Regions from separate parts of the Crystallibacter crystallopoietes genome, predicted to be linked through region 2. Evidence: riboswitches for the same ligand, from Rfam matches in the RefSeq annotation. Region 2 holds a riboswitch; each other region holds the start of a gene.
The links. A riboswitch is a leader RNA that binds a small molecule or an ion and turns the genes downstream of it on or off. The one in region 2 is predicted to bind S-adenosylmethionine.
Positions count from the first base shown of each region.

Region 1: linked by a shared signal. The riboswitch ahead of sfnG (dimethylsulfone monooxygenase SfnG) and the one ahead of AC20117_RS16225 (bifunctional o-acetylhomoserine/o-acetylserine sulfhydrylase) in region 2 are both predicted to bind S-adenosylmethionine.
Region 3: linked by a shared signal. The riboswitch ahead of AC20117_RS02935 (DUF1737 domain-containing protein) and the one ahead of AC20117_RS16225 (bifunctional o-acetylhomoserine/o-acetylserine sulfhydrylase) in region 2 are both predicted to bind S-adenosylmethionine.

Region 1 covers NZ_CP018863.1:1,748,622-1,759,206, reverse strand. Annotated here, with positions in the region: gene AC20117_RS08380 (aliphatic sulfonate ABC transporter substrate-binding protein) at 1-338, shown strand, start outside; gene AC20117_RS08375 (ABC transporter permease) at 338-1,264, shown strand; gene acs (acetate--CoA ligase) at 1,240-3,276, shown strand; gene AC20117_RS08365 (hypothetical protein) at 3,540-4,373, opposite strand; SAM riboswitch class I at 4,531-4,625, shown strand; gene sfnG (dimethylsulfone monooxygenase SfnG) at 4,745-5,929, shown strand; gene AC20117_RS08355 (O-acetylhomoserine aminocarboxypropyltransferase/cysteine synthase family protein) at 5,929-7,404, shown strand; gene AC20117_RS08350 (CoA-binding protein) at 7,401-7,901, shown strand; gene AC20117_RS08345 (peroxidase family protein) at 8,260-10,585, shown strand, end outside.
Region 2 covers NZ_CP018863.1:3,503,662-3,514,246, forward strand. Annotated here, with positions in the region: gene hutI (imidazolonepropionase) at 1-1,182, shown strand, start outside; gene AC20117_RS16210 (TIGR03086 family metal-binding protein) at 1,243-1,842, opposite strand; gene AC20117_RS16215 (CPBP family intramembrane glutamic endopeptidase) at 1,985-2,773, shown strand; gene AC20117_RS16220 (VOC family protein) at 2,886-3,527, opposite strand; SAM riboswitch class IV at 3,638-3,752, shown strand; gene AC20117_RS16225 (bifunctional o-acetylhomoserine/o-acetylserine sulfhydrylase) at 3,819-5,138, shown strand; gene metX (homoserine O-acetyltransferase MetX) at 5,172-6,299, shown strand; gene AC20117_RS16235 (winged helix DNA-binding domain-containing protein) at 6,312-7,607, opposite strand; gene AC20117_RS16240 (SGNH/GDSL hydrolase family protein) at 7,621-8,460, opposite strand; gene AC20117_RS16245 (alpha/beta hydrolase) at 8,549-9,199, shown strand; gene AC20117_RS16250 (RNA-binding S4 domain-containing protein) at 9,384-9,611, opposite strand; gene AC20117_RS16255 (DMT family transporter) at 9,715-10,585, shown strand, end outside.
Region 3 covers NZ_CP018863.1:606,175-616,759, reverse strand. Annotated here, with positions in the region: gene AC20117_RS02955 (ABC transporter ATP-binding protein) at 1-1,387, shown strand, start outside; gene AC20117_RS02950 (energy-coupling factor transporter transmembrane component T family protein) at 1,384-2,181, shown strand; gene AC20117_RS02945 (O-succinylhomoserine sulfhydrylase) at 2,314-3,558, opposite strand; gene AC20117_RS02940 (rhodanese-like domain-containing protein) at 3,562-3,927, opposite strand; gene AC20117_RS02935 (DUF1737 domain-containing protein) at 3,924-4,145, opposite strand; SAM riboswitch class IV at 4,156-4,270, opposite strand; gene AC20117_RS02930 (aminodeoxychorismate lyase) at 4,403-5,275, opposite strand; gene cls (cardiolipin synthase) at 5,431-6,840, shown strand; gene AC20117_RS02920 (FAD-dependent oxidoreductase) at 6,871-8,046, opposite strand; gene AC20117_RS02915 (TetR/AcrR family transcriptional regulator) at 8,043-8,642, opposite strand; gene pabB (aminodeoxychorismate synthase component I) at 8,781-10,585, opposite strand, start outside.

The DNA.
Region 1 (10,585 bases), 1.8 Mb from region 2:
TCCTCGAAGAAGAGCCGGAGCTGGCGCAGACCGTGGTCAACGCGTATGAGAAGGCGCGCGTCTGGGCCGCCGAGAACCCGGAAGAGACCGCGCAGATCCTCGCCGACGTGGCCGGACTGGACCTTGAGGTAGCCACCACGGTGATCACCGAGCGCAGCAACCTCGACGTCGATCCGGCGCCGGGTGAAGTGCAGCGCGCGGTGCTGGAGAAGATTGGCCCGGCCTTCGTCGAAACCGGCGACGTGGCCAGCCAGAAGCAGATCGACGACGCCGTCGACACGCTGCTCGTAGACTCGCTGGTGCTCAAGGCTGATCCGTCAGCCATCAAGGAATCCTGATGACACACATCGGGAATCCGGGAGCCACCGGCAACAGCGTTATCGCCACCAGTAAAGAAGGCCTCGAGGCTACTGGCGTGACGATAACAACCGCAGGCGCAGCTCAGCCGGGTCCGGCCGGTCCTTCATCGGACCGTTCCCCGGCAAACGGATGGTCCCCGGCCGGGGTACTGGACAATGGCTGGGCGCGCCTGTTCCTTGGACTGCTCATTCCCGGCGCGCTCATCGCGGCCTGGCAGTGGAGCACGTCCGCTGGCCTCTTCAGCGTGGTGCAGCTGCCGCCGCCGGCCATGGTCTTCGAGGCCGCGGCCGACCTGATCCAGCGCGGCGAACTCGCAACGCATATTGCGATCTCGACGCAGCGCGTGCTGATCGGCTTCGCCTTCGGCGCCGCCCTGGGCCTGGCCTTCGGCGCGCTTGTGGGCCTCTCCCGCTGGGCCGACGTCCTGCTGGCGCCGCTGATCGGTGCCCTGCGTGCGGTCCCGTCCCTGGCGTGGGTCCCGCTGCTGATCCTGTGGATGAAGATCGGCGAGGACTCCAAGGTCACGCTGATCCTGATCGGCGCCTTCTTCCCCGTCTTCACCACGGTGTCGCTGGCGCTGCGCCACGTGGACCGCAACCTGGTGGAAGCGGGCCGCGCCTTCGGGCTCAAGGGTCTGAAACTGCTGACCACGGTGCAGCTTCCCGCCGTCGTTCCTTCGGTCTTTTCCGGACTTCGGCTCGCGCTGGCGCAGGCGTGGCTGTTCCTGGTGGCGGCGGAACTGATCGCGTCCTCGATGGGACTGGGCTTCCTGCTGACGGACTCACAGAATAATGGCCGCACGGACCGGTTGCTGCTGGCGATCGTCCTGCTGGCCGTGATTGGAAAGATAACCGACGCGCTCCTCGGAGTCGCAGAGAAATGGGCAGTAAAACGATGGGCATAAACGTAGCCGAAACCGCCGCCGCACAGACCTCCGCACCGGAGCTTCCGGCCACCGACTGGGCCGAGCCGCAGACCGAGGCCGAGCGCCTCGCCTTCTGGGAGGCGGCCGCCCGGCGCCTGGACTGGGCCGAGCCTTGGCACACCGCGCACTCTTCCACCCCGGTGGATACCGAGTCGCGCCGTGGACCGGAGCTGCGCTGGTTCGACGGCGGCAAGCTCAACGCCGCCTACAACTGCGCGGACCGCCATGTGGAGGCCGGCCGCGGCGACAAGGTGGCCCTGCATTTCGAGGGCGAGCCCGGCGACCGCCGCACCGTCACCTACGCGGACCTGCAGCGCGAGGTTTCCAAGGCGGCCAACGCGCTGCTGGCCCTGGGCATCACCAAGGGCGACCGCGTGGTCATCTACCTGCCGGTGATCGTCGAGACGGTGGTCATCACGCTGGCCTGCGCCCGAATCGGCGCCGTGCACTCGCTGGTCTTCGGCGGCTTCTCCTCCGAGGCACTGAAGTTCCGCGTCGAGGACACCCGCGCCAAACTGCTGGTCACCACGGACGGCCAGTTCCGCCGCGGCCAGGCCGTCCCGGTCAAGGCCAACGCGGATGAAGCCGTTGCCGGCGACAACGCGATCGAGCACGTGCTGGTGATCAACCGGACCGGCCACACCGACATCAACTGGGTGGAGGGCCGCGACGTCTGGTGGCACGACGTCGTCGACACCGCCTCCGAGGTCCATGAGCCGGAGGCATTCGACGCCGAGACGCCGCTGTTCATCATGTACACCTCCGGCACCACCGGCCAGCCGAAGGGCCTGGTCCACACCACCGGCGGCTACCTGACGCAGGCCTCCTTCAGCCACGAGTACCTGTTCAGCAACCCGGATCCGGCCCAGCGCGACGGCGACGTCCACTGGTGCACGGCGGACCTGGCCTGGGTCACCGCGCACACCTACGAGATCTACGGCCCGCTCTCCAACGGCGTCACCCAGGTCATCTTCGAGGGCACGCCCAACACCCCGCACCCGGGCCGCCACTTCGAGATCATCCAGCGCTACGGCGTGACCAGCTACTACACGGCGCCCACGCTGGTGCGCTCCCTGATGGGCTGGTTCCCGGACGGCATCCCCGCCGACTACGACCTCAGCTCCATCCGCCTGTGCGGCACGGTGGGCGAGGCCGTGAACCCCGAGGCCTGGCGCTGGCTGCGCACCCAGGTCGGCCGCGACTCGCTGACCGGAGATCCGGCCTCGGGCGTTCCCATGGTGGACACCTGGTGGCAGTCCGAAACCGGCGCGACCATCCTCTCCCCGCGCCAGACGGACGCGTCCTTCAAGCCGGGGTGCGCCACCCGCGCGCTGCCCGGCGTGGCCACCGACATTGTCGACGACGCCGGTAAGCGCGTAGGCGCGAACGTGCAGGGCAACATCGTGGTCACCAAGACGGGCCCCTCGATGGCGCGAACCGTGTGGGGCAATCCCGAGCGCTACTTCACCTCCTACTGGGAGAAGTACGCGGACCAGGGCTGGTTCCTGGCCGGCGACGGCGCGCGGTTCGACGACGACGGCGACACCTGGATCCTCGGCCGCACCGATGACGTGATCAACATTTCCGGCCACCGTTTGTCCACCATCGAGATCGAGTCCGCCTTGGTCTCGCACCCGGCGGTGGTGGAGGCCGGCGTGTGCCCCACGTTTGACGCGAAGACCGGCCACGCGGCCACCGCGTTCGTGGTGCCGGCGGACAAGTCGCTGATCGCTGCATCCACGGCCGCCGAGCCGACGGCTGAGCAGGCTGCGGCCGCTGCCGAGTTGCGCGCGCATGTTGCGACCCAGATCGGGCCGATCGCCAAGCCGCGCGAGATCGTGTTTGTCCCGGACGTGCCCAAGACCCGGTCCGGCAAGATCATGCGGCGCCTGCTGACCCAGCTGTTCGAGGGCAGCACGTTGGGCGACACCACGAGCCTGCAGAATGAGCCCTGCATCGCGGACATCAAGGAGATCTGCGAGGCGCGGTAGCCCGGCCCGGGGGCCGGCACCGCAGCCGGACCCCTCGGCCCTGCCCTGCCCCCGCTGCCATGCCCCCGCCCTGCGCTGCCCTGTACCGGCCCCACGCCCCGCTGTCCTGCCCGCGCCCTGCTGCCCTTCCCGCGCCCTGCTCGAGCCCATGTTTTGAAGGGGGCATCTGCATCATGCCCAGTCACAGCGTCGGCAGGTTCCAGAACATGGACCGTTAGGCCTGAACTTGGGCTCGAGCATCCATCGATCGCGCATAACTCGCCTCAGGCCACTCGACGAACTGCCGTTTTTACCTCTGCCACGACTTTCTCCGGCGTAAATACCAGGTCCTCGTACAGATAGCGCAAAGTAGGATAGCCGCTCAGGACGCCGGCGTTGTTCCGCTTCCGGTCGTTTCGAAAGGATGCCCGGTCCCAGTGAAAGTCGAAGCCGTCCAACTCGACGATGAGGCATCGCTCGACAATCATGTCAACGCGTCCAAGCCCTCGGATCCGCACCTGCGTTTCTACATGAAGTCCTGCCGTACGGAACAGATCCCGGGCAATGACTTCAAGCGGTGAATCGGCATCGTCCCCGATGCCCTTGACCACTGCCCGGCGGACACCGTTCCGTTTACCCGGTAAGAGTTCCAACAGCTGTTCCCGGGTTACTGCTTGCCGGCGCACTGCCGACTCCGCAATCACCAGTGCTTCCAGCCGGGGACGGCAACGAATGGCGTGGAGGACGCAGTCAAGGACTGCGACGTAATTGCCCGGGCCTCGCTCGCCCAACAACTGGCCACGGTGTTTGACGAAGGGGCCGGGGTGCCGGCCGTTGTGTGTCCACACATGCACTTGGCTCGGATTCTTAATGGTCCACAAGCCGAGCTCCTTGGCGGCTGAGACACAGGTGAGCAACCCGCCCGGCATCAGCGCAGACCGTAGAACCGGGTCGGCATTTGGCGTTCCGACGAGGCCCCTCCTCAGCGCAACAATGTCCCCCTGGGCGATGGCTGCCCTGATGCGGTAAGACCCGAAGCCTGCCTTGACCAAGTCCGCGACCTGGAGCGTACCCCCGTACCGTGCCACATACTCTGCGATGGGATCCAAGTTCTGCATAGTCAAGAGGATGTCCAAACATGCAGTTCCACGGCCAGAGCCTCTTCGAAGCTGTGGAAAACATTGTTGATATCCAGCACACTCGGCAAACTCCCGGGAGAACGCAATGCGGCTAAATATTCTTGGCCGCCGCCCGTAACAGTTGCGAGAATAGTCGGGACCATCCCGAGCGGCCGAGAGATCTGGCTCTTTGACGCCGCAGCAACCATCCGGACTCCACCGGAGAGGTGCTACCGCCAGAAGCGATGGAGAGAGCGCAAGCAATCTTTGATCCGGATGGCGCAAGGCTGTCCGGCCTGGCGCCCGACGGATCGTCATTGCCCGGGATTCCCGCACATCGCGCCGCGGCGCAGACTTTGAAGGAATTCGCCATGAGCACCAACACCTCGGTCAGCCAGGTAGCTGATCTCGAAACCCCGCTGAAATTCGCCTACTGGGTCCCGAACGTTTCCGGCGGCCTGGTGGTCTCCACCATTGAACAGCGCACCAGCTGGGACTTCGACTACAACAAGAAGCTGGCCCGGATCGCCGAGAACTCCGGCTTCGAATATGCCCTGACGCAGACCCGCTACGCCGCCAGCTACGGCGCGGACAAGCAGCACGAGGCCACCAGCTTCTCGCTGGCCCTGCTCGGCGCCACCGAAAAGCTCAAGGTTATCTCCGCCGTCCACCCGGGCATGTGGCATCCCGGCGTGCTGGCCAAGTTCATCATTACGGCGGACCACATTTCCGGCGGCCGCGCGGCCGTCAACGTTGTGTCCGGCTGGCTCAAGGACGAGTTCGTGAACTTCGGACTGGAGTGGCTCGAGCATGACGAGCGCTACGTCCGCACCGAGGAGTTCATCCGGGTGCTGCGCGGCCTGTGGACCGAGCAGGAGTACTCGCAGTCCGGCAAGTACTACAACATCAACAACTTCACCCTGAACCCGGCGCCGCTGGACGTCCCGGGCCGGGCGCACCCGGAGATCTTCTTCGGCGGCAACTCCACCGCCGCCCAGGCCGCCGCCGGCCGCACCGCCGACTGGTACTTCTCCAACGGCAAGGACCTGGCGGGCTTCGAGGACAACATCTCCGGCGTCACGGCCGCCGCAGCCGCCGTCGGCCGCACCCCGAAGTTCGGCCTGAACGGCTTCGTCATCGCCCGCGACACCGAAGCCGAGGCGAAGGACACGCTGCGCGAGATCGTGGCCAAGGCGCACCGCCCCGCCGTCGAAGGTTTCCGCGCCGCGGTCCAGGAAGCCGGCGCCTCCACCAAGGACGGCAAGGGCATGTGGGCCGATTCGAGCTACGAGGACCTGGTCCAGTACAACGATGGCTTCAAGACAGGACTTATAGGTACGCCGGAGCAGATTGCCCAACGTATCGTGGACTTCAAGAAGATCGGCGTGAACCTGATGCTGACCTGCTACCTGCATTTCCAGGAAGAGGTCGAGGCCTTTGGCCGCAACGTCCTGCCGATCGTCCGCGAACTCGAGGCAGACCTGGCCCGCAAGAACGGTACTGAGCTGAACACGGACCTGCTGCCCGAAACCAACTTTGAAGGAGCCACGCTTTAATGGCTGAACGCACATTCGGCTTCCGCACCCGTGCCCTGCATGCGGGTGGAACTCCCGACGCCGAGCACGGTGCCCGCGCCGTACCGATCTACCAGTCCACGTCCTTCGTCTTCAAGGACACCGACGACGCCGCCAACCTCTTCGCGCTGCAGAAGTACGGCAACATCTACTCGCGGATCGGCAACCCCACGGTGGCCGCGTTCGAGGAGCGGATCGCCTCGCTCGAAGGCGGCATCGGCGCCGTCGCCACGTCCTCCGGCATGGCGGCGGAATTCATCACCTTCGCCGCGCTGACCGGAGCCGGGGACCACATTGTGGCCTCTTCCAAGCTCTACGGCGGGACGATCACGCAGCTCGATGTCACCCTGCGCCGCTTCGGTGTAGAGACCACGTTCATCGACAGCAATGATCCGGCCGATTTCGCCGCAGCAGTGCAGGAGAACACGAAGGCCGTCTACACGGAGATCGTCGCCAACCCGTCCGGCGACATTGCCGATCTCGAGGGCCTGGCCACGGTAGCGCACGACGCCGGGATCCCCCTGATCGTCGACGCCACCTTGAGCACGCCGTACCTGATCCGTCCGATCGAGCACGGCGCGGACATCGTCATCCACTCGGCCACCAAGTTCCTGGGCGGCCACGGCACTACGCTGGGCGGCGTCGTTGTCGAAAGCGGTCTTTTCAACTGGGGCAACGGCAAGTTCCCGCAGATGACGGAGCCGGTACCCTCGTACGGCAATGTCTCCTGGTGGGGCAACTTCGGCGAGTACGGCTTCCTGACCAAGCTCCGCTCGGAGCAGCTGCGCGACATCGGGCCGTCGCTGTCGGCGCAGTCCGCGTTCCAGCTGCTGCAGGGCGTGGAGACCCTGCCGCAGCGGATGGACGAGCACCTGAAGAACGCCCGCCGGGTTGCCGAATGGCTCGAGGCGGACGAGCGCGTCTCCTGGGTCAACTATGCGGGCCTGCCCTCGCACCCGCACCACGAGCGCGGCCGGAAGTACCTCCCGCAGGGCGTCGGATCGGTATTCTCCTTCGGGGTCAAGGGCGGCCGCGTTGCCGGACAGAAGTTCATCGAGTCCCTGCAGCTGGCCTCCCACCTTGCCAATATCGGCGACGCGCGGACCCTGGTCCTGCACCCGGGCTCGACCACGCACCAGCAGCTGACCGGTGAACAGCTGCTGGCCGCCGGTGTGCCCGAGGACCTGATCCGCATTTCCGTGGGTCTCGAAGACGTCGAGGACATCCTGTGGGACCTGGACCAGGCCCTGGCCGAGTCCCAGCATGCCGGCGCCGAGCACGGCCCCAGCCGCGACCATGAAGACGACGTGTTCGACACCTCCGAGTTCGCGTCACCGTCCTACGCCGGAGAGTCCTGCACCGTTCCGGCGGCCCGCAGCGCGCACACCGAACCGGGCACGCGCGTGGTCGAGTCGGTCGAGGATCTCGTCGAAGCCGAAGAAGGAGCTGCCAAGTGAGCGTATCCGCGCCAGAGCGCAAGTGGGTCGGGCCGTCCGCACCGGAGCGCCTGAACATCCTGCGCAACACCAAGACCATCGCCATTGTCGGTGCTTCGGACAAGCCGAGCCGGGCCAGCTACTTCGTGGCCACGTACCTGCTCTCCTCGAGCAAGTACAAGGTCTACTTTGTGAACCCGGTAGCCAAGGAGATCCTGGGCCAGCCGGTTTACGCCTCGCTGGCGGATCTGCCCGAGGTCCCGGACCTGGTGGAGGTTTTCCGCAAACACGATGACCTCCCCGGCGTGCTGGATGAGTCCATCGCCGTGGGCGCAAAGACCATCTGGCTCCAGCTCGGCTCCTGGCACGAGGAAGTCGCGGCCAAAGCCGAGGCTGCCGGGCTCAATGTGGTCATGGACCGCTGCGTCAAGATTGAGCACGCACGCTTCCATGGCGGCCTGCACCTGGCAGGTTTCGATACCGGAGTCATCTCCTCGAAACGCCAGCTGACAGCCTGATTAACCCATCTGGAGGGGGCAAGCGGTGCCTATGGCAACCGTTTGCCCCCTCTGCTTTTCCCTACAATCCAACCCTAAAGGCACTCATCCCCTTATTTAGGGGATGCCGCAGACCCCCCATCTCTAGGTTTTTACCAAGGTCCTGCCTCGACGATTAACTCCGGCCCATTAACAATCGATGAAGTCAGCGTCGACTGATGAGCCGCTAATCGAGACCGAGGGGTCTTAGATGTTCACTCACAGGGTTATGGGGAATAAGCGGGAGGATGCGCGGGGGCGCAAAGCATCCTCCCGACAAGCTGGAGCCGGACAACCGGCCACGAAACAAACTGGGTACCGGCGCCGCGGCGTCGCCGGCATGCTCGCACTTGTACTAACCACGTCGCTGGGCCTTCCGGCCCTTGCAGGTCCGGCCCACGCTGGGGTGGTGGGCCAGGGATTTACCGTTACGCCAGCGGATCTGGCGTTTATTCTCAAGCAGATCAAGATTTCCGAGGCCCATGTGGCCAACACGACGTCCGCCACGGGTCCCTGCGGAGCGCTGCTCGGCGACGGCCCCAACCAGGTGCCGGGACCGCTGGTCTCCTATGGCCTGCGCACGGTAGACGGTTCCTGCAACAACCTGCAGGAAGACCGCGAAAAATTCGGCGCCGCGCAGGAGAAGTTCCCGCGGCTCACCACGCCGGACTTCCGGCCGGCCGAAGACAGCACGTCGCCGTTCGTTACCGCCGCTGGCGATCCCGGGTACGCGTCCAAGAAGGACGTCTGGGACTCGCAGCCGCGCGTCATCAGCAACCTAATTGTGGACCAGACATCCACCAACCCCGCAGCCGTCAAGGCGGCGGGCTTTCCCTTGCGCAGCCAGACCACCGACGGCGTTGCCCCCTGCACCACGGATCCAACACCGACGACGGCGGGCATTCCCGAGGGCTGTGTTCCGTCAGGGGAAACACTGTTCATCCCGAATGTCACCACCGACGTCGGACTCTCGCCGCCCTATAACGGCCTGTTCACCCTCTTCGGGCAGTTCTTCGACCACGGCCTCGACCTGGTCAGCAAGTCCGGTGGCACGGTCTATGTCCCGCTGAAGGAAGACGATCCGCTGATCCCCGGACGCGACGGGAAGCTGAACACGGCCGATGACGTGCCGCCGCACCTGCGCTTCATGGCGGTGACCCGGGCAACCAACCAGCCCGGCCCCGACGGCCAGATGGGTACCGATGACGACATCCAGGAAGCCACCAACCGTACCAATCCCTACGTGGACCAGTCCCAGACTTACGCTTCCCACCCGGCACACCAGGTCTTCCTCCGCACCTATGCGAAGAACGCCGCCGGTAAACCGGTTTCCTCCGGCGAGCTGCTGACATCGGCCGACGGCGGCATGGGCACCTGGCAGCTGCTGAAGAAGCAGGCTGCAGAGCTGCTCGGCCTGAAGCTGGTCGACGCCGACGCACTGAACATCCCGGTGATCCTCACCGATCCGTACGGCAAGTTCGTTCCGGGCCCCAACGGCCTCCCGCAGTATGTGACGCCGACGGGAACCGTGGAGGGCAACCTTGCCGCTCCCGTACCCGCGCCTGCCAACGTTCAGCGGGTCAGCGAGGCCTTCATCGAGGACATCGCGCACAACGCGGTTCCCGCTCCGGGACTGATCGCAGACACAGACACCGCCATCACCCCGGCCACCGCACGCCAGACCGCGGGCACGTATGACAACGAGATGCTTGACCGGCACTTCGTCGCCGGTGACGGCCGCGTCAACGAGAACATCGGCCTGACCTCGATCCACCAGATCTTCCACTCCGAGCACAACCGACTGGTGGATGACATCCAGAAGGTCCTCACCGAAGACACCGGCAGTGCCCGGGGCGATGCAGCCCTGAAGGAATGGCAGCTCGCCGCCGGTGCGGAAGGCTGGAACGGGGAGCGCCTCTTCCAGGCCGCACGGTTCATCACCGAGATGGAATACCAGCACCTGGCCTTCGAGGAGTTCGCCCGCAAGGTCCAGCCGCTGATCGAACCGTTCTCCGGCTACCACGACGACGTGAACTCCGCGATCAGCGCCGAGTTCGCCCACGCCGTGTACCGGTTCGGCCACTCGATGCTCACCGACACCATCGCGCGTACCAACGAGGACGGCTCGTCGAACGACACGCCGCTGTTGAACGGGTTCCTCAACCCGGTGGCCTACACCGACGGCGGTTCGGCCGGCGTCCTGGACTCCAAGTCCGCGGCCGGCAGCATCGCCATGGGCATGTCCAACCAGGTGGGCAACGAGCTCGACGAGTTCGTGACCGACACGCTGCGCAGCAACCTGCTGGGCCTGCCGCTGGACCTCGCCGCCATCAACATGGCCCGGGCCCGGGAGACCGGCCTGCCTTCGCTGAACGACCTGCGCAAGGAGCTGCACGCCAAGACCAACGACAGCCAGCTGATGCCGTACAAGAACTGGATCGATTTCGGGCTGAACATCAAGCATCCCGAGTCGCTGGTGAACTTCGTTGCCGCCTACGGCACGCACGAAACCATCACCTCCAAGACCACTCTGGTGGAGAAGCGGGAGGCCGCCCGGCTGATCGTGGATCCGCCGTTCGACACCGCGCCGGAAGCCATTCCGGCCGATGCCGGGGACTTCATGGGCGCCACGGGGACCTGGGCGGACAAGCCAACCGGCCTGGACA
Region 2 (10,585 bases):
CAGGACCCGGCACGCGGGGCCGGCTCAGTGCTGCGCGACGCCGCCGTCGTTATTGAGGGTGAGCGGATCAGCTGGATCGGACCCGCTGGCCAGGCGCCGCAAACCGATGAAATGTACGACGCCGAAGGCCGCGCGCTGCTGCCGGGCTGGGTTGATTCGCACACCCACCTGGTGTTCGCCGGGGACCGGACTGCTGAGTTCGAGGCGCGGATGGCGGGGGAAAGCTATGCGGCCGGCGGGATCGCCGTGACCACCGGGGCCACCCGGGCCGCGGACGATTTCGACCTGACCCGGCTGCTGATGGGCCGTGTCGCCGAGGCCGTCGCCGGCGGAACAACGTATTTGGAGACGAAGACCGGTTACGGGCTGGATGTGGAGCACGAGGCGCGGTCCGCGCGCATCGCCTCCACGGTGGCGGACCAGGTGACCTATCTGGGTGCCCATCTGGTTCCGGACGGGATGGACGCGGATGCCTACACGGAGCTGGTCTGCGGCGAGATGCTTGAGGCGGTCCGGCCATACGTGCAGTGGGCTGACGTGTTCTGCGAGCGCGGCGCCTTCAACGAGGAGCAGTCGCGTCGTGTGCTGGCAGCGTGCCGCGATGCCGGGCTCGGACTCCGCGTGCACGGCAACCAACTGGGCGAGGGGCCGGGCGTGCAGCTCGCCGTCGAGTTCGGCGCCGCCAGTGTGGACCACGTCAACTATCTGGCGGACACCGATGTGAAAGCGCTGGCCGACAGCTGGTCCGGGTGGGACCGCGCGGCCGGGACGGGGGAGCGCGGCACCGTGGCCACCTGCCTGCCGGCCTGCGATCTCTCGACCAGGCAGCCCTTGGCACCGGGACGGCAACTGCTCGATGCCGGCGTCGAAATCGCCCTGGCCTCCAACTGCAATCCGGGCACTTCCTACACAAGCTCGATGAACTACTGCGTGACCACGGCGGTCCTGCAGATGGGACTGAGCGTCCAGGAGGCAGTCCGGGCGGCGACGTTTGCGGGCGCCCTTGCCCTGGGCAAGCACGTTGGCGCCGACGTCGACGGTCAGCGGGCGGTGGGCTCGATCGCCGTCGGACACCGGGCCGACCTGCATCTGCTTAACGCGCCCTCGGCCACGCATCTGGCCTACCGGCCCGGCATGCCGCTGACCGCCGCGGTCTGGCGCGCGGGCGTGCAAGTGCGCTGATTTTCGCCGCTGATTGCCTGCCGCTCCCATGGGTACGCTGACCCGGGATGCCGGCTGCCGCTACTTCGCGGTCCAGCCGGGATTTCGTCCCGTCAGCCCCAGCAAACGGTCCAGCAGCGGTGCATCGGCGGGAATCTCGATGACCGGGCCGAACAAGCCCTCGCGGGCTTCGCCTTCCTGAGCAGAAAGCTCGGCAAATTCGTAGGCCGCCTGCAGGTTGGCGGTGTCGGCGTCGAACGACTGGCCCGTGGCCGCGGCCAAATCCCAGCCGTGCACCACCAACTCGTTGGTAGCCACCAGGCCCATGAGCTCGGCCGGCATGGTCACGCCGCCGGCCTGCGCCATACCTTGCCAGGCGGACGGATGTTGCCAGGCAGCCGCCAGGTCATCCAGGCGCTGGGGGAGGAGGTTCCGCCAATCCGGGTCCAGATTCGCAGCCGAGGGACGATTGTCCGGGGCGTCGGGCGGCACAGAGTCATAGCCCGGCTCCATCGATGCTTTGGTCGCCGCGTCCCTGAACGCGACGGTCAGGCCCATGAAGTGATCGAGCAGGTCCCCGACACTGTAGTACTCGCAGGGCGTTGGCCCGGCCAGCTGACCGTCCCCGATGCCCTTGACAATTTCCGCCACCTGCCGCGCGGCTGGTTCCAGATTGAGCACGCCGGGCCTCCCTCTCCTTCGGCTGTTTATTTGTCTTTTGACCTTCGCACGCGGGTTCCCCGGCGTCCAGAGCCAGGCCGCGGGATTGCGCCGATCCGTCCTTGTTGAGCACGCTCCCAGCAGGAGTTGGCAAGATAGACCCATGCAGAGCCAGACCGCAGCCACCGACACCGTGCCCCGCACCCGCCGTTACTACCGCGCCGAAGTGCTGATAGTTCTGGGGCTCTCCCTGGGTCAGTCTGCCGTCTACGCCATTGTGAACCTGCTGGAAAAGATGACGCGGGCGCCGCTCGGGTCGCAGACCACGGCGCTGAATCCTGTCCTGAACGAGCGGGAGCTGTTCGACCTGCTCTACCAGCTGCTGGCAATCTTCTTTGCCCTGGTCCCCGTGGCGCTGGTGCTGTTCCTGCTGACGGCACCGGGCGAACGCGCCCGCGAGGCCTTCCGGAAGATCGGGTTTACCTTCTGCCGGCCGGGCGTGGACTTTGGACTGGGCTTCGGTTTGGCCCTGCTGATCGGTGCGGGCACCTTAGGTGTCTATGCGGGCGGACGCGCCCTGGGCATTACGACGGCAATAGTCCCGGCTGCACTGGACGAATACTGGTGGACTGTCCCGGTCCTGGTTCTGTCCGCCTTGCGCCACTCGGTGCTGGAAGAAGTCGTTGTGGTCGGCTACCTCTTCAACAGGCTGGCCAAGCTGGGCTGGGGCACCTGGACCATCATTTTCACCAGCGCCGTGATCCGAGGCAGCTACCACCTGTACCAGGGGATCGGGCCTGGCATCGGCAACTTCCTGATGGGCCTCGTCTTTGGCTATGCCTACACCCGCACCAAACGCGTGATGCCGCTTGTGATAGCCCATGCCGTGCTCGACATCGCAGGGTTCGTTGGCTACGCCCTCTTCGGCTCCGCCATCGGCATCGGCGAATAACTTCTCCCGCCGCGGCGTCTTCCCAGTGTCCGGCAAATGAAATGCTCCGCTTTGGATACTGGCTCAGTAGAGCCAATACCAAAGCGGAGCGAAAGCCTCCGAAAAGGTGCAGTTAGAGTTCGACGATGCCCTTGTCGGTCTCGAACCGTACGGACATGATGCCCGGGGTGCCGTTCGGCGCCGTCCAGGCAACCTTGACATCATCCAGCAACGCGTCGATCGGTGTTCCCAGCCAGTCCGCCACACGCGTGGAGGAGCCGCCGATGGTCAACCCGATCAGCTTCGCCGTCGCAGGATACGCCTTCGACGGGTGCAGCTCCTCGGTGCCCTCGTCCCAGCGCAGCATGTACGGAACCTGCGGGTCCGCGATAAGGCCCTTAATGCCGATCTGCTGCCAGGTCAGTTCGCGGCCGTCCGGGAACTTGCGGCCGCCCGGCACCGCATGGCGGCCCAGCCGCTCCTCGAACGGAGCCAGATCGTCAACCTCGACGCACCAGCCCATCCAACCGCCGCCTGCTTCGGAGCGGGCACGTACGGCCTGGCCGAACGGCGCCTTGTCCGACGCGGGGTGGTTCAGCACCTCGACGACCTCAAGATAATGATGGTCCGTCAGGGGGAAAATCATGTTGCGGGTTCCAAAGCGGGGATGGACGCCGCCCTTGACGGCTTCGATACCCAGGGCTGCCGAAATCCGTTCGGTTGTAGCCGCCAGGCCATCGGGTTCACAGGCATATGAGACATGATCGAAACGCATGCCTCATTTTGGCATTTTGTGATGTGCCTCTCGACTAAGGGTGTCCTAACTGACATTCACACGCCGTCACATACTTGCTGAAAAAGTGCCCGTCGCCGAACCTAGATACAGGTCATGAGTGCCAGCAACAAGCCCCGGCTAGCTGGCCGGCAACCCTCCAACCGCGGTGGGGTGCCCCGGGTGAGGACCAGGCTCCCGCCATCAGGCGGGACGCAAGCGCGGGTCACCCGAGGAAAAATGCCGGAAATCCGGTTCCCGGGCAGACCCCTTTGAGACAAGAGGGAGTTCCACATGTCAAACGACTGGTCATTCGAAACCCGCCAGATCCATGTAGGCCAGGAGCCGGACACCGCAACAGGCGCGCGTGCCCTGCCCATCTACCAGACGACGTCGTTCGTCTTCCCGAGTGCCGAAAGCGCGGCCAACCGTTTCGCGCTGGCCGAGCTGGCGCCCATCTACACGCGGATCGGCAACCCGACCACCGAGGCCGTGGAGAACCGGATTGCGAACCTGGAAGGCGGCGTCGGAGCACTGCTGCTGTCCTCCGGCCAGGCGGCGTCCACGTTCTCCATCCTGAACGTCGCCGAGGCGGGCGACCACGTCGTCGCCAGCCCGAGCCTCTACGGCGGCACGTACAACCTGCTCAAGAACACCTTGAAGAAGTTCGCCATCGAGGTGACCTTCGTCGAGGATCCGGACAACCTGGACCAGTGGCGCGCGGCCGTCAAGCCGAACACCAAGGCGTTCTTCGGCGAGGCCGTGTCCAACCCGCGCCAGGACGTGCTCGACGTCGAAGGCATCAGCGCCATCGCCCACGAAGCAGGCGTGCCGCTGATCGTGGACAACACGCTGGCCACCCCGTACCTGATCCGCCCGATCGAGTGGGGCGCCGACATCGTGGTCCATTCGGCCACCAAGTACCTCGGCGGCCACGGCAGCGCCATCGCCGGCGTGATCGTGGATTCGGGCAACTTTGACTTTGCCAAGGATCCGGAGAAGTTCCCCGGTTTCAACACGCCGGACGAGAGCTACAACGGCCTGGTCTTCGCCCGCGACCTCGGCGTCGGTGGCGCGCTCGGCGCGAACCTGGCCTACATCCTCAAGGCCCGCGTCCAGCTGTTGCGTGACCTCGGCTCCTCCGCCGCTCCGTTCAATGCGTTCCTGATTGCCCAGGGCCTGGAGACACTGAGCCTGCGCGTGGAGCGGCATGTGGAGAATGCGCAGAAGGTGGCCGAATGGCTTGAAAAGCACGACGCCGTTGCCTCCGTTGCCTACGCCGGCCTGCCTTCCAGTCCCTGGTACGAGCGCGGCCGTAAGTACGGGCCCAAGGGTACCGGCGCCATCATCGCGTTCGAGATCGCCGGCGGGCTCGAGGCCGGCAAGCGCTTTGTCGACGGACTGGAACTGCACTCCCATGTGGCCAATGTCGGCGACGTCCGCTCGCTGGTCATCCACCCGGCGTCGACCACCCATGCCCAGCTGTCCCCGGAGGCGCAGGCCGCCGCCGGTGTCACGCCGGGACTGGTCCGGCTGGCCGTTGGCATCGAGCACATCGACGACATTCTCGCGGACCTCGAAGCCGGTTTCCGCGCATCCAAGGGTGCCGCCTGAGCGCGGCCTCATGAAGGAATCACAGGCATAGCATTGACAACTCTGCAACCACAGGAGCTGCTGGACACGGTGGCGGACGGCATTTTGCGTTACGCGTCCATCGGAGCCCTCGAGCTGGAAACGGGCGGTTTTCTGCCCGAGACCGTTCTGGGCTACGAAACCTGGGGCACTCTCAACGAGGATGCCTCCAACGCCGTGCTCATTGCGCATGCCTTGACCGGCAGCACCCATGTGGCGCGCGGAGATACGGATGAGGCGGGCTGGTGGGATGCGCTGGTGGGGCCCGGCGCCACGATCGATACCAACGAGTACTTCGTGGTGGCGGCCAATATGGTCGGCGGCTGCTACGGCTCCACCGGCCCGTCCTCCCCGGCGCCTGACGGCAAGCCCTGGGGCTCGCGCTTCCCGCTGGTGACCATCCGCGATTCGGTCCACGCCGAGGCGCGGCTGGCCGACCAGCTGGGGATCCAGCGCTGGCATGCAGTTCTCGGCGGCTCCATGGGCGGTGCCCGCGCGCTGGAATGGGCCGCAACCTACCCGGAGCGGACCGCCCGCTGTGCGGTGATAGCCTGCGGTGCGGCAAGCACTGCTGAGCAGATCGCCTTCGCACAGGCGCAGGTGCTGGCCATCCGGCTCGATCCGAACTTCAACGGGGGCGACTACTACCAAGGGAATGCGCCCGACGCCGGCCTCGGCATCGCGCGCAGGATCGCGCACATCAACTACCGGTCCGAGCCCGAATTCGAGTACCGCTTCGGCCGCAATGCCCAGGGGACCGAGCAGCCCTTCGGCAGCGCCAACCCGGCAGAGCGCGGGCGGTATGCCGTGGAAAGCTACCTGGACCACCAGGCCAACAAACTGGCGGGCCGGTTCGATGCAAACAGTTACATCCTGATGACCGAAGCCCTGATGAGCCACGACGTCGCGCGCGGCCGCGGCTCGGTGCAGCAGGCCTTGGCAGACGTCGACACGGACTTCTTCATCGCCGCGGTGGACTCCGACCGGCTGTACTTCCCGGAGCAGTCGCGCCAGCTGGCCGAAGCGCTGCCCACACCGCCCAAGGTGCACATGATCGAGGTGCCCACCGGCCACGACGGCTTCCTGACGGACATCCACCAGCTGCACAACGAGCTGGTTGCCCAGTTCTTCCCGCGCAGCTGATCCGGGCAAAATTCAGTCAAGCAGGTCCACCGTGACAGGGCGGCCTAGGAAAGTCTCATACCGGGCGATGGCGGCATCCAGTGCGCACTGCTGCGACGGCCCCAGCGTCCGGTGCAGCAAGATACTAACGACGGCGGACTCCGGCTTCAGCGTGTGCTGCCAGTTTCCGATCATGCGCCCGTCCAACAGGACCACGTGACTGGGCTGCTTGCTCGCGACTGAGGCCGGGGCCGTCCCACCCAGGTAGTGTCTGGTCGGTGTGTACCCCATGACGTATTCGTCGTAGCACTGGATCAAGTCGATCCGAGGGGCTGCCGGCGCAGCGCTGGGTGGTGCGAGGCCAACGTCTGATCCGGCGGTGGCCGCTTCCGTGGCAGAGTGTGCGGGGCCGGAGGCCATGATGAAGTGGTAGCCGTCGGCGCTGAACGACTGCATTTGGGAGCGGTCGCCCGGCCGTACGTCTTCTTGACTGCCTGCAGCGAGCACAGCCAGCCCGCGCCGGATGTCTGCCTGTGTCAGGCCGGACCAGACGGCGCAGTCTTTGACCGTGGTGGGTCCGCGGCTGGAAAAGTAGCGCCGGGTAAGTTCGGCAAGTGCTTGGTCGCGGTCGTAGTCCGTTGCCAGGGCCGGCACCCGTTCGTCGAAGAGCGCGTAGGTCTGGCGGACCGCGCCGCTTTCGCTGATCCGAGGTACGCCGCTGACCAGCACCTGGTCCATTTCCGCATGGAAGACCAGATGGCCCAGGCGCTGCCCGCGCAGGGGTGCCCCGTTGAGCCGTTCGCCGGTATCCGCCAGCAGACCCGCCCGTTCGAGTTCCGCGGCCAGTTCGTCGCGGGTCAGGTGCCGGCCACCGTCTACGGCCGCGCCGAGGACGTCGTTGCTGCGGCCGACGATCTCCGCGTCGAGCCCGAGCTGCCGGTCCCGGGTCTTATTGCCGGTCCTGAGCCTCGGGCCGGACAAAGTCATCAGCCAGCGCAGATCCTCCGCAAGGACAAAGTGCCAGGTCGGCCGGAGCACATGGGTCCGCAGGATAGTGCCCGCTGACAACGCCGCATCCACGGCTGCCGCGTTGTCCCTGGCCTGGCCACGGCACCGTTGCGCCAATGTCCACCGGGCATACGCATGCTCCTGCGCCTGTACGGCGAGCAATGAGCGCAAGGAGGCCCCGGCGTCGTACGCTCCTTCTCCCCACAGCTGCTGCGCGAGCAGCCGGTGCCGGACAATCCCCGCTGCGATCGCAGACTCTTCATTGAGCCCACCAGCACCGGAAGTCTTCTGATCGCCCAGCGCGCTGTCCGCGGAATCCACGCTCAGCCAGCCTTTATCCGGCCGCGCCGGGCGGCATGCCGGGGCCGAACATCGGACCGGCCGTCGGGCGCTTGGGGGAGACCCCGTCGCCCAGTGACTGGTGGCGCAGAGCCCGCACGACCCAGGGGAACAGGTGCTGGCGGGCCCAGACCAGATCCTCGGCGCGGGCGGTGCGCCAGTTCTTCGGCGGCAGCGGCTTGGGGATTTCGGGTTGCAGGCTGTGCTCCACGTTCAACGCGTCCAGCACCATGGCGGCGATGGTGTGGTGGCCCAGGGGCGAGAAATGCAACCGGTCAGGCGCCCACATCCGCGGATCCTTCAGCTCCCGCAAGGCCCACATGTCGGCGATGACCGCATCATGCCGGGTAGCCACGGTGCGTAGGTTTTCGTTATAGATAGCCGCCCTGCCGCGGACACTGCCGATCAGCGGTGTATCGCCGACATCCGGGGCAGTGAACAGGACAATGGTCGCCCCCGATGCCGCCAGCGTTTCGATGGCAACATCGATTTTCTCGGCCAGGGCGTCCGGATCCGAGCCCGGCCGGAGGACGTCGTTTCCTCCCGCGCAGAAGCTGATCAGGTCCGGTGCGAGCTCCACCGCCGGGCCGACCTGCTCATCGATGATTTGCTGCAGCAGCCGTCCGCGGATGGCGAGATTGGCGTAGGCGAAATCCGGGTGGTCACGCGCCAGCTCCTCGGCGACGCGGTCGGCCCAGCCGCGGTTACCGCCGGGGCTGTCCGGATCCGGATCGCCGATCCCCTCCGTGAACGAGTCTCCGATGGCAACAAAGCGGCTCCAGGGATGGCGGGCGCTTTCGAGCGGTCGCGAAGCGGCCTCAGGCAAGTTACTCACAAGTTCATCCTGCTCCAGCGGCTCTTCATTGGCAAAGACCCCGCGTCTCAACTTGAAGCTTCAAGTATCACTGTGTCAGAATGGCAGCATGACCGAAACTACTTATAAGCCCGTCGTCGTCTGGTCCAAGCCTGAAGCCGAGCGGGCCGGCACTCCCTTGCTGGTGCTCTTCCACGGCTACCTCTCCAACGAAGAGGACCTGATGGGCCTGGTTCCGGGGCTGCCCGAAGACTTCACCGTTGCCGCCGTCCGCGCGCCCGTCGCCCTGGGACCGGGTTTCTCCTGGTTCCCGCTGATGCACGAGCCGGATTTCTCCGTGGACAAGGTCACCAAGTCCGCCGCTGACGTGTGGTCCTGGCTGGACACCGTCAAGGACCAGCACAGCAGCGTTTCCGTCCTCGGGTTCTCCATGGGCATGGCCGTTGCCACGTCCATCATGCGCCACCGCCCCGAGGAAATCGCCGCAGTCATCGGCCTCTCCGGCTTCGTGATCCCTGCCGACGGCGACCCGTTCTTTAACGACGAGGCGGTCAAGTCGCTCAAGCCCGCAGTGTTCTGGGGCCGCGACCAGGAAGACCAGGTCATCACGCCGGACAAGATCGAGTACAGCCATGCCTGGCTCAACGAGCACGTCGACCTGACCAAGGTGCTCTATGCCAATATCGGCCACGGCATCAACGCACAGGAACTCGCCCACGTGAAGGAATTCCTGACGTACAAGGTGCTCAACGCGAAGTAAACTCCCGCACGCAAACCCGTGCCGCCGTCGTCGTTATTTGGTTGTCAAGCTCCTGCGCTGCTGCCGAAGAACGACGGCGGCGCTTGGCTTTTTACAGCGACGGCGCGGCTTGCCCGGCAGCCAGGCCGCTTGCAAGCACTGCCGCCCGGCTGAATGCAGCGCCCCGTTGAATGCAGCGCCCGGCCTACTCGTGAACGACGCGAACGGTTTCGCCGTTGACGGTGACCGTGTCCCCGGCGTGCAGTTGGCGGCCGCGGCGGGTCTCGATCTCCCCGTTGACCTGCACCATGCCGTGCTCGACGAACTCCTTGGCCTCGTTCCCGTCCTCGGCGAGGTTCGCCAGCTTGAGCAGTTGTCCCAGCCGGATCATGTCGTCGCGGATGGAAATGTCATTGATATCGTCAGGGGCCATAGGTACATTCTGCCTGACGCGGCGGCCATGGTGCTCGCCACATTGCGTTGGGGCTGGGTGCGTTGTGCCCGTCGCGGCCGTGCCCCTGACGTAGGGTGAAACCGTGCCCCACGTTCCCAGAATGCCGCTTGCGCTCGGCCTGCCGCTGGCCGTGGTGACCGGTCTCTGCATGCCTGTGCAGGGCCGGATCAACGGGGCGCTCGGAGAAGTGCTTGACGACGGGCTCGCGACCGCGGTGGTGAGTTTCGGCACCGGGCTGTTCCTCATGATCCTGATCTGTTTGCTGGTGCCCAGCGGCCGCGCCGGAGTGCGGCGCATTGCACCGGCCATCCGGCAGAAAAAGTTCCCCCGCTGGTACCTGCTGGCCGGCCTCAGCGGCGCCTTCCTGGTGGTGAGCCAGGGCATAACCATCTCGTTGATCGGCGTCGCCCTCTTCACCGTCGCGGCCGTTACAGGGCAGTCCCTGAGCGGCCTGCTGGTAGACCGGCTTGGCTTGGGCCCTGCCGGCAAGAAACCGGTCACGATCATGCGGGTGCTCAGCGCGCTGCTGACGGTGGCCGCGGTGGCCTGGGCCGTTTCGCCGAAATTCGCAGCCGGTTCCGACCTGAGCGACTGGCTGATCCCGGTGCTGCTGCCCTTGGCCGCCGGATTCATGCAGAGCTTCCAGCAGGCCTTCAACGGCACGCAGACGCTGCATTTCGGCTCGCCGCTGCCCGCCACCTTGGTCAACCTCGCCGTCGGGATGGTGCTGCTGGTCGCCGCCTGGCTCGTGAAACTGGCCGTCGCCGGCGTCGGCAATCCCTTGCCGGACGAATGGTGGTACTACCTTGGCGGCCCGATCGGTTGCCTCTTCCTTGCCCTCGCTGCTGTGCTGGTCCGATCCTTGGGCGTGCTGCTGACGGGTCTTGGCATGATCGCCGGGCAGGTGCTCGGATCCCTGCTGCTGGATGTGGTGTTTCCCGCGCCCGGCACCA
Region 3 (10,585 bases), 1.9 Mb from region 2:
CACCCTGCTGCATGCCATCGCGGGGGTGCTGGGCGACGAAGGCGAAGGGGACGAAGCCGGCCGCCTGACCGTCGACGGCATGCACCCGGTCCAGTCCCGCGGCCGGACGGGACTGGTGCTTCAGGACCCGGAGTCGCAGGTGGTCATGGCCCGGGTGGGGGACGAGGTCACCTTCGGCGCGGAGAACATGGCCCTGCCGCGGGACGAAATCTGGTCGCGGGTGCGCAAAAGCCTGTCGGATGTGGGCCTCGAAGTCCCGCTGGACCACCCCACCACCGCACTCTCCGGCGGACAGAAGCAGCGGCTCGCACTGGCATCGGTCCTGGCCATGCGGCCGGGAGTCCTGTTGCTGGACGAGCCCACGGCGAACCTGGACCCGGACGGCGTACTGGAGGTCCGGGACGCCGTCGTCGGGGTGCTTGAGCGCACCGGCGCCACCCTGATTGTGGTGGAGCACCGCGTGGCCATCTGGGCGGACGTGGTGGATCGGGTCATCGTGCTGGCGGCCGACGGTGGAGTTCTCGCCGACGGTCCGCCGGCTGAGGTGCTCAATGCCGCAGGTACCAGGGAACGACTGATCGAAGCGGGTGTCTGGGTCCCCGGCTACACGCCCCGGCTGCGCACGCCCGGGCCCCCCAGCGGCCGCGGTAACGGCGGGAGCCACAGCACGCCGGGCACGGGCCTGCTCCGGGCGGCGGAGCTGTCCGTGGCCCGGACCCGCAGGGCCGGGCCGGTAGTCAGTAAGGTCTCGCTGGAACTGGCGGCGGGCGAGGCGCTGAGCATCACCGGCCCCAACGGCGCCGGCAAGTCAACCCTGGCGCTGACCCTGGCCGGGCTGCTGACCCCCGCGGGCGGCAGGCTTGAGGCCGCACCGGAGCTCCGGCGGGGTGCGGCCAGTACGGTGCACAAGTGGAAATCAGCTGAACTCGTCACTAGGATCGGCACTGTCTTCCAGGAACCCGAGCACCAGTTCCTGACCCACCGGGTGATCGACGAACTCGAATTCGGTCCCCGGCGCGTCGCCCGGCTCCCGGAGGACGAGGTGCGCCGCCGCGTTGATGCCATCGCCGAGAGGCTGCGGCTGACCAAACTCCTGCAGGCCAATCCCTTCACCCTTTCGGGCGGGGAGAAGCGCAGGCTGTCCGTGGCGACCATGCTGGCCACCAGCCCGGACATCCTGGTCCTGGATGAACCGACCTTCGGGCAGGACGCGAACACCTGGGCGGAACTGGTCTCGCTGCTCGGCGGACTGATCGCCGAAGGCCACGCCGTGGTGTCCGTGACCCACGACGGCGACTTCACCGCGGCGCTCGGCGGCAACGTCCTGCGCGTGGCGGAGGGAACAGCACAGGTCCAGGCGCGGGTCGCGAGCGGGAGGGCGGCATGAGCCTGGACATCATGACCCCGCGGCTGACTGCCTCGCCCTTCACCCGTGCCAATCCGCTCTCGAAGCTCGCCGCCGTTGCCATGGTCACCGTAGTGGTGATGCTCAGCGTGGACTGGGTGAGCGCCGGCGTGGTGCTGGCCGCGGAACTGCTGCTGCTGCCGGTACTGGGCATCAGCGCCTGGGCATTGTTCCGGCGCGGCTGGCCGCTGGTGGTGGCGGCCGCGGTTGGCGCCTACGGCACGGCGCTGCTGGCGGAGAAAACCGGCGCGGTGGTCTTCGAAGCGGGCCCGCTGCTGTTCACCGAGGATTCCATCAACTCCGGCGTCGCCATCGGGCTGCGGTCCCTGGCGGTGGCACTGCCCGGAATCTTCCTGCTGCTGACCACTGACCCCACCGATCTGGCCGATGCGCTGGCGCAGAAGCTGAAGCTGCCGCACCGGTTTGTGCTCGGGGCCCTGGCCGGCCTCCGGCTGGTGGGTCTGCTGGTCGAGGAATGGCGGACCCTGGGTCTGGCCCGCCGTGCCCGCGGAGTCGGCGCCGAGAACAAGCCGCTGGCCAAATTCGCCGCGTTCCTTGGCCAGGCGTTCGGGCTGATCGTGCAGGCGATCCGGCGCGCCACCCGCCTGGCGGTGGCAATGGAGGCCCGCGGTTTCGGCGGGGCACAACGCACCTGGGCGCGGGAATCGACGTTCAGCAGGGTGGATATCTGGGTCTTCCTGGGCGGTGCCCTGGTCTCGGCGGCAGCCGTTGCCGCCGCCGTCTCCGCCGGGACCTGGAACTTCATCCTCGGCTGACCCCGGCTCCTTCGCGATCCACTGGTCAGCTGCGGCCCTTTTCAGATTTGGGAAGGGCCGCAGCTGCCTCCTCGATTACGGCTGCGCGCAAAAGGCGCGTGCCTTCGTCAACGCCCTGGATCTACGGGCCGGCTACGGTTTGGAGAGCGCCCGGTCCAGGTCCTTGAGCAGGTCCCCGGTGGCTTCCAGACCCACGGACAGCCGGACGAAGCCGTCGCCAAGCCCGATCGCGGCCCGTCCGTCCGGTCCCATCGCGCGGTGCGTGGTGGTGGCCGGATGGGTGATCAGGGACTTGGCGTCGCCGAGGTTGTTCGAAATGTCCACCGTGGTCAGCGAGTTGAGCAGCCGGAACGCGGCGGCCTTGGCGTCCGCGCCGCTGGCGGCATCCGGCTCAAGCTCAAACGTGACCACGGTTCCGCCGCCGCTCATCTGGCGGCGCGCCAATTCGTACTGCGGATGCGATTCGAGGAACGGGTAGACCACCCGCCGCACCGCCGGCTGGGTTTGCAGCCAGCGGGCGATCTCCAGGGCGGATGCCGTCGAATAGTTCACGCGCAGGGACATCGTCTCCAGCCCCTTGAGCAGTGTCCAGGCGTTGAACGGGCTCAGCGCGGGACCGGTGTGGCGCATCAGCTGCTTGACCGGGCCGTTGATGAAATCCGCACGCCCCAGCACGGCACCGCCCAGCACACGGCCCTGCCCGTCCATGTGTTTGGTACCCGAATAAACAACGACGTCGGCCCCCAGTTCCGTTGCCTGCTGCAGCAGCGGGGTGGCGAAGACATTGTCCACCACCACCTGCGCCCCGGCGGCGTGCGCCAGTTCGACGACCGCCCGGATGTCCACCAGCTCCTGCAGCGGGTTGGACGGCGACTCGAAGAACACCGCGGCGGCCGGGGTGGCGAGGGCCTGCTCCCACTGGGCCAGGTCATGGCCGTCCACAAAGACCGTTTCCACGCCCCAGCGCGGCAGGATCTCGTTGAGAATGACAAAGCAGGAACCGAACAGGCTCCGGGCTGCAACGACCCGGTCACCGGTGGCGAGCAGGGCGCCCAAGGCCGTGAAAACCGCACTCATGCCGCTGGCGGTGGCGAAGCAGGCCTCGGCTCCCTCGAGCAGCCGGAGCCGTTCCTGGAAGGCAGCGACCGTGGGGTTGCCGTAGCGGGAATAGACGAAGCGTTCCACCTCGCCGTTGAAGGAGGCTTCGGCTGCCTCGGCGGAATCGAAAACGTAGCCGGAGGTCAGGAACAAGGCTTCGGAGGTTTCCTGGAAGCCCGTGCGGTCAAGGCCGCCGCGGACTGCCCGCGTCTGCGGGTCCCAGCCGGCGAGCAGCTCCGCCGGGTCCGGCCCAGGGCCGGAAGGCTCCGCGGGCACCATCGGCTAGCCCCGCTTCCAGGGCAGATCGCTCTGCTGCCAGCCGCCGGCGGCTTCGAAGCCACCCAGCACGTTGTACGCGGTATGACCGGCGGCGGTGGCGCTGATGGCGGCATCGATGGAGCGCCGCCCCGAACGGCAGATCAACAGCAGCTCCTTGCCGCGCAGCGACTGCAGCCCGTTGAGGAAGCCGGCATTGCGGCTGCCGTCAATCCGGTTCCACTCGATGAAGCGCGCGGGAGCGCCGTCGTCGTTCGTCACGGGCACGCCCACCTGCTGCCATTCGGTCTCGGTACGGACGTCCACGAGGACGGCACCGCCGCGCAGCTTCTCCACGGCTTCTTGAACGGTGAGGTCTCCGGCGTAGCTCATGCGCTGTGTCCCTTCAGCACCACGGCCTGGGCGGCGATGACGCGTTCGCCGTCGAAGGCAATCGAGGGGTTGCCGTAGAGTTCGTAGCCCTCCGCCAGCGCGGCGCTGACCCGCGCGCAGAAGGACCTGTCGTCCGGCCCGGTCAGCAACCGGTAGGGCAGGGGGCTGCCCGCTGCATTGCCAACGGGGGACTGGACGGGTTGTTCCAACGGGGGCATGGGGCACTCCTGATCACGCTTGCAAATGAACCAAATGAACACTGCCGAGTAGTCACCTGAGGCACCCCGCCGTGAAGAGGGTTGCCGGCCAGCACAGTCAGGGCTTGACGCTGGACCTCGTTACTCTGCTCAAGAAAGTAGCACGGGGCCGTCCCCGGCACCCAAGCCGGGGCGTCGGCGTCGTCATCATTGGTAACCGTTACGTAGGTTTACGACGGCGGAAGGCCGCAGCCCTGGCCGCCGTGGGAAGCGCTGGGCTACTCGCGGCTGCCCTTGGCCAGCAGCGCCGTCAGTTCCTCCGTCATCTCGTGTGACACCGGGATGGCCCGGCCGTCGATCGACTTGACCGGTGCCAGCAGCCGGATGCTGGAGACCAGCCACACCGCATCGGCTGCCAGCAGGTGGTGCGGCTCCAGCGGCCCGTAGCCCAGCTGCCAGCCGGCATCCGCGGCCGCGTTGAACAGGGCGCCCTGGGACGTGCCGGGCAGGATGCCGTTTTCGAGCAGCGGCGTGGTGAGCGTCCGGACGCCGTCGCGCACGGTCGCCATCAGCACCGTGGAGGTGGGGCCCTCCAGCACCAGTCCGTCGGTGGAGGTGAAGATGACATCGTCCGCCCCGTTGGCCTTGGCGTAGCGCAGTGCGGCCATGTTCACGGCGTAGGAAAGGGTCTTGGCGCCCAGCAGCAGCCACGGCGCGCGCTCGGCGATGTTGCTGTCGTAGCCGCGGTCCAGCAGCAGCACATCGAGGCCTTCCTGCCGCTGGTCCCTGCCGAGGGAACCGGGCAGCGAGGCCTGCACCCACGCGGTGGGACGCTCCGCGCCCTCCACGCCGCGCGTGACCAGCAGCTTGAGCACCAGCTCTTCAGCCGGGGCATGTTCGGCGACGGCGGTGGCGATGGCCCGCTCCCAGGCATCGGACGGCGGAATGTCCAGGTCCATGATGCGCGCCGAGGACGCCAGCCGGTCCAGATGCGCCTGCACCTTGCGGGGAACACCGTCCACGGCCAGGAGCGATTCGAAAATGCCGTCGCCACGGGTGGCGCCCAGATCGGTCGCCATCAGCTGCGGCTTCGTGGCATCGGCGATGCGCCCGTTCTCCAGGGCAGGGTCGAGAAACACCAAAACTGTCATGGGATCAGCATAGATTGCCGCGCGGGCACATTAGGCTGTACAAGGACAGCGCCGTGGACCGGCGGGAAAGGGAGGAGTTCGCTGCCGTGTTGTGGTCGCTTGCGGGTCTGGGCACGTTCCCGGACTGGGTTGTCGTGGTGGCTTCGATACTGGACATGGGAATCCGGATCGCGGCGCTGGGGATTGTGCCGGGCAACCGCCGCCCCACCACCGCCATGGCTTGGCTGCTCGCCATCTTCTTCATTCCGCTGGTCGGCATTGCGCTGTTCTTCATGTTCGGCAGTTTCCGGCTTTCGGACCGCCGGATCGCCAAACAGACCGAGATCAACCGCAAAGTCTGGGCAGCCACCCAGGACATGGAAGAACCGCGCAGCGAACGCGAAGCACCCGCCTGGGTCCATTCGGCCGCCGAACTGAACCGCTCGCTCGGCTCTTTCCCGATGGTGGACAACAACCACGTGGAGCTTTATCCGGACTACGAGGGTTCCATCGCCGCGATGGCCGCCGCCGTCCGCAAGGCGGAGGAATTCGTCAACATCCAGTTCTACATCATGGCCAAGGACGAGGTCACCGAGGAGCTCTTTGTGGCCCTGCAGGAGGCCGCGGCCCGCGGTGTCCGGGTCCGTCTGCTCTTCGACCACCTCGGCACCATGCGGATCAGGGGCTACCGGCAGTTCCGGCGCTGGCTGCAGGGCAGCGGGATTGAGTGGCAGCGCATGCTCCCGCTGCTCCCCGTGCGGGGCCAATGGCGCCGCATCGACCTGCGCAACCACCGCAAGATTCTCGTGGTGGACGGACGCGTGGCCTTCACGGGATCGCAGAACCTGATCGAACCCGGCTACCACCGTGCCTCCAGCGAGCGGACCGGCCGGCAGTGGGTGGAGCTGATGGCCCGGTATGAAGGCCCCATCGTCACTGCGCTCAACGTGGTGTTCGCTACGGACTGGTCCAGCGAAACGGACGACACCCTCGGCAGCGAGCTGTTCACGCCGCCACCGGTCCGCGAGCCGGGCCCCATGACCTGCCAGGTGGTTCCGAGCGGCCCGGGCTTCGCCACGGAGAACAATCTGCGCCTGTTCAATACGTTGATCTACGCGGCGGTGGAACGGCTGTCCATCTGCAGCCCGTACTTCGTGCCGGATGATTCGCTGCTCTATGCGATTACGACGGCGGCGCAGCGCGGTGTCGACGTCGAACTTTTCGTCTCGGAACAGGGGGATCAGTTCCTGGTCCACCACGCCCAGCGTTCCTACTACCAAGCCCTGCTGGAAGCCGGCGTGCGCATCTACCTGTATCCGAAACCGCTGGTGCTGCACGCGAAGCACTTCACCGTGGACGACGAGGTCGGCGTCCTGGGGTCGAGCAACATGGATATGCGCTCCTTCTCCTTGAACCTGGAAGTGTCGGTCATGCATCTTGGCGGGGACATCGTTGCCAAGATGCGCGAAATCCAGCAAAGCTACCGCGAGGTTTCCCGGGAGGTCACCCTGGAGGAGTGGCGCCAGCGAACCCGGTGGGAGCGTTACGTCGACAACGTGGCCCGTCTGACCGCGACCCTCCAGTAATTCCGGCCCTGCCGGAGCCGGACGGGGTGCTCAGAGCGCAGCCCCGATTTTACCGACGACGGCGCCGCTGACCAGCCTGCTGACGCCCGGGACCTTGATCAGCCGCATCGAGAGCCGCCGCATGAGCAGGGCTCGGCGGTCCGCGGGAACAAACCACTTGGCGGCGGACACCCCGGCCTTCTGCTGCTCGGCGACCTGCGGGCGCCAGCGTGCCTCGAAGGCGGCAAGGGCATCGGGAACCTGCGCATGTTTGGCCAGTTCGTCGGCGAGCACGTAGGCGCCGGCCATACCCAGCGACGCGCCCTGGCCGGCCAGCAGCGAGACTGCCGTAGCGGCATCTCCCAGCAGCACCACCCTGCCTCGGCGCCAGCACGGCATCCGGATCTGCGCCACCTGGTCGTAGTAGAAGGATTTGGGACAATGCTCCAACGCCAGCGGACACAGCCAGCCCAGGGACCGGTAGCGCTCGCGGAACTCCTGCTGGATATCGTCCGGGCGCTCCCGCCTGTCGGTGCGGTGCACGCCCAGTGCCGAAATGCTGCCGTCCCGCAACCGGTAGAAGAACATGGCCTCGCCGCAGGTGTCCGTAATGGCATAACGGTTGGCCAGTATGTCCTTGACCCGGTTGTCGCGGAAGGAATACGCGCCGACGTGGAACCCCAGGAATTTGAAGTAGTCGGCCTCAGGCCCGAAGACCATGCTGCGGACGTCCGAGTGGATCCCGTCGGCCCCGATCAGCAGGTCGGCGGTGAGCCGCCGGCCGTCCGAGAGTTCCACGTCCACCTTCCCGCCGGATGCGGTCGCGGCGGCGGAGGAGTCGTGGATCGAGGTGATCGTGGTGGAATAGAGCAGCTCCACCGAGTCCGGCAGCACTTCGCGGATGGCCTGTTCCAGATCGGGGCGCAGGATGCTGCGCAGCCGGTCGCCGACCACCTTCGTGAAGCTCTCGTAGCCCAGATGGGCCGTGCTTCGGCCGTTGCTGTCCACGTAGTCGATCCGGTTGACGTCGTATCCCACTTCACGGATTCTGTCGATAACGCCCATGTGGGTGGCCGCCTGCCAACCGGAGCCGAAGAAATCAATCATGTAGCCTTCGGGCCGCGGCCCGGCTGAGCGTTCCACCAGGGTGACGTCCCAGCCGTTAGCGCTGAGGAAATTGGCGGCGGATAAACCGGTGATGCCGGCACCGCAGATAATGGCTTTCATGGTGAACTTCCTTCCGTTGCAGCAGTAGCGCCCAGGGCCCTGCGCAGTACAGGGAACGCGACGTCGGCAGTGAGTCCGGGGTCAAGCGCCCGGTGCAGCATCAGCCCGTCGATCGCGGCAGCCAGAACGGCAGCCGCGGCGTCGGCGTCGCCGTCGAAATCCACACGCTCCAGCCAACGGGCGGTGCGGCCGCGGAAATCCAGTAGCACTTGCGCCAGTTCATCCCGCAGCACCCCGCCGCGCGCCGCCGCCAGAAACGTTTCGATGAACAGCAGATTGACGGGCTCGTCGGGCGCGAACCCGTCCAGCGCGGCGAGGAACATGCGCAGTCCTTCATCAAGACTGATACCGGACTCCAGCTGGCGGCTCGGATACTCGAGCGCCTCACGGACTGCGCCCACGGCCGCTTCGGCGAGCAGGGCTTCCAAAGAGTCGAAATGGTAGTGGATGATGCCCGGGCGCACACCTGCATGCCCGGCGAGGGCGCGGGCCGTGACCGCTGACCAGCCCAGCTGCGGGATTAGTACGACGGCGGACTCCAGCATCCGGTCCCGCGTCCGGGTGCCCTTGGCAGTTTTCTCATGGGTGGTTGTCATTGCAATGACCTCGAATCTTTTGGACGCTCGTCCAAATACTTCGATTCCGGTCTACCACGCGCCACTGTCCAAAAAACAGACCTGCAGCAGGTTTCTTTGCAGAAGGCGTCGCGGGGCCGGTGCGCGCGTCGCGCCGGCTTAGTCGGGAAAGACGCTGCCGAGCGCCGAGAGCACGCCGAAGGCTTTGGCCCGGACCTCGTCCCATTCGGCTTCCGGATCGGAGTCGGCCGTGATGGCACCGCCGACGCCCAACGTCAGCTTGTCTCCCTGCCGGACGAGGGTCCGGATCACCACGGACAGGTCGGCGGCACCGTTGAGCGAGAAGTAGCCTACCGCCCCCGAATAGACGCCGCGCGCGCCGGACTCCAGCCGGTCCAGGATGTCCATCGTGCTGATTTTCGGGGCGCCGGTCATCGAACCGGCGGGGAACGCCGCAGCAACGGCCTCCGCACGGGACGCGTCCGGACGCAGGCTCGCGTCAATCGTGGAAACCATCTGGTGCACCGTGGCATAGCTTTCGATCGCGCATAAGCGGCTGACCCGCAGCGAACCGGGCACGGCAAAGTGGCTCAGGTCATTGCGCAGCAGATCCACGATCATGATGTTCTCGGCGCGGTCCTTGAGGCTGGTTGCCAGCTCTGCCTTCAGGGCCGCGTCCGCCGCCGGATCCGCGACCCGACGCCGGGTACCCTTGATCGGTTCGGCGCGCAGAGCGCCATTGGCGGCCAAGCTCATGAACCGCTCCGGCGAGGTACTCGCGACGGTCAAACTGCCGAAGCGCAGGTAGTTGGCGAACGGTGCGGGATTACGACGGCGCAGGGACAGATATGTTTCCAGCGGATCCGACCCAGCGGCTGCCGTGGCGGACAGCTCGGTGGTCAGGCAGATTTCGTAGGAGTTGCCGACATGGATTTCCGCCTGCGCCTGGCGGACCTTGAGCAGGTACTGATCCTTGCCGTCCCGCACCTTGAAGGCCGGGCCGCTGGAAGCCGCCGGAACGTACCCGGCGGCTTCGGGACCGGAAAGGTCTCCGGCCCCCGCCACAGATCCGATCGCGGCCCGGGCCAGGGCGAACCAGTCGCGGGCTTCGTCTCGGGATGCCTCGCCGGCCAATGCCAGAAGATAGGTGCACCTGCGGGCGTGGTCGAGCACGATACCGCGGCCGGCATAGATCAAGGCCGCGTCGGGAGTGGCGGCCGCGACGTCGCTGCCACCGCATTCACGCTTGAGCTCATAGCCCAGATACCCCAGCCAGCCCAAGGCGAATCCGCCGGGAACCTCAACCGGGTCGGTGACAGCGGGAGTGCCCCACACTCCATCCAGCCAGCGGAAGAAGGGCGAGCGGATCCGGGTGGTGACAGCACCGTCGGCCACCGAAGTGATGCCCGAGCGATGTTCGGCATAGCGGCCGAAGGCCCCGGCGTCGTCGGCCATGATGCTGTATTCGTTGCGGTCCGGCACCGCCGTGGCTCCGGCATTGGAGCTGTCCAGCCAAACCGCGCGGTCCGAAGCGGCATAAAGCGCACCGAAGAGGGCAGCTCCGTCGGGCAGGGCATCAATCCGCTCGGTCAGCAGTTGAGGAGCAACACCGTGGGAACGCTCCACCGAGAGCAGCGCGTCCAGTTGCGGGAGCGAGGCCAGGGCCTTCAGCACGCCAGCAGCAGCGGTGGCGCCGGTTTGCCCGTGGACCAGCAGGTCTGCGGCGCTGGGGACGTCGTCGCCGTCGAGCCAGGCTTCTTCCTGCGCCGCCCAAACATCCCAGAACGGCTCGTAGCCGGCACCGTCGCGGGCAATAGCCCGGACCCGGCGATCCACCGCTTCGGCCTGGATCCAGATAACGACGTCGGTGAGTTCCCGTGCGGCGGTATGGGCAGCACCAACCCCTTCCACCACCACGATCTCGGCAGGTTCCGTGGAACGGCGCTCGCCGTCGTCGTTCTGCT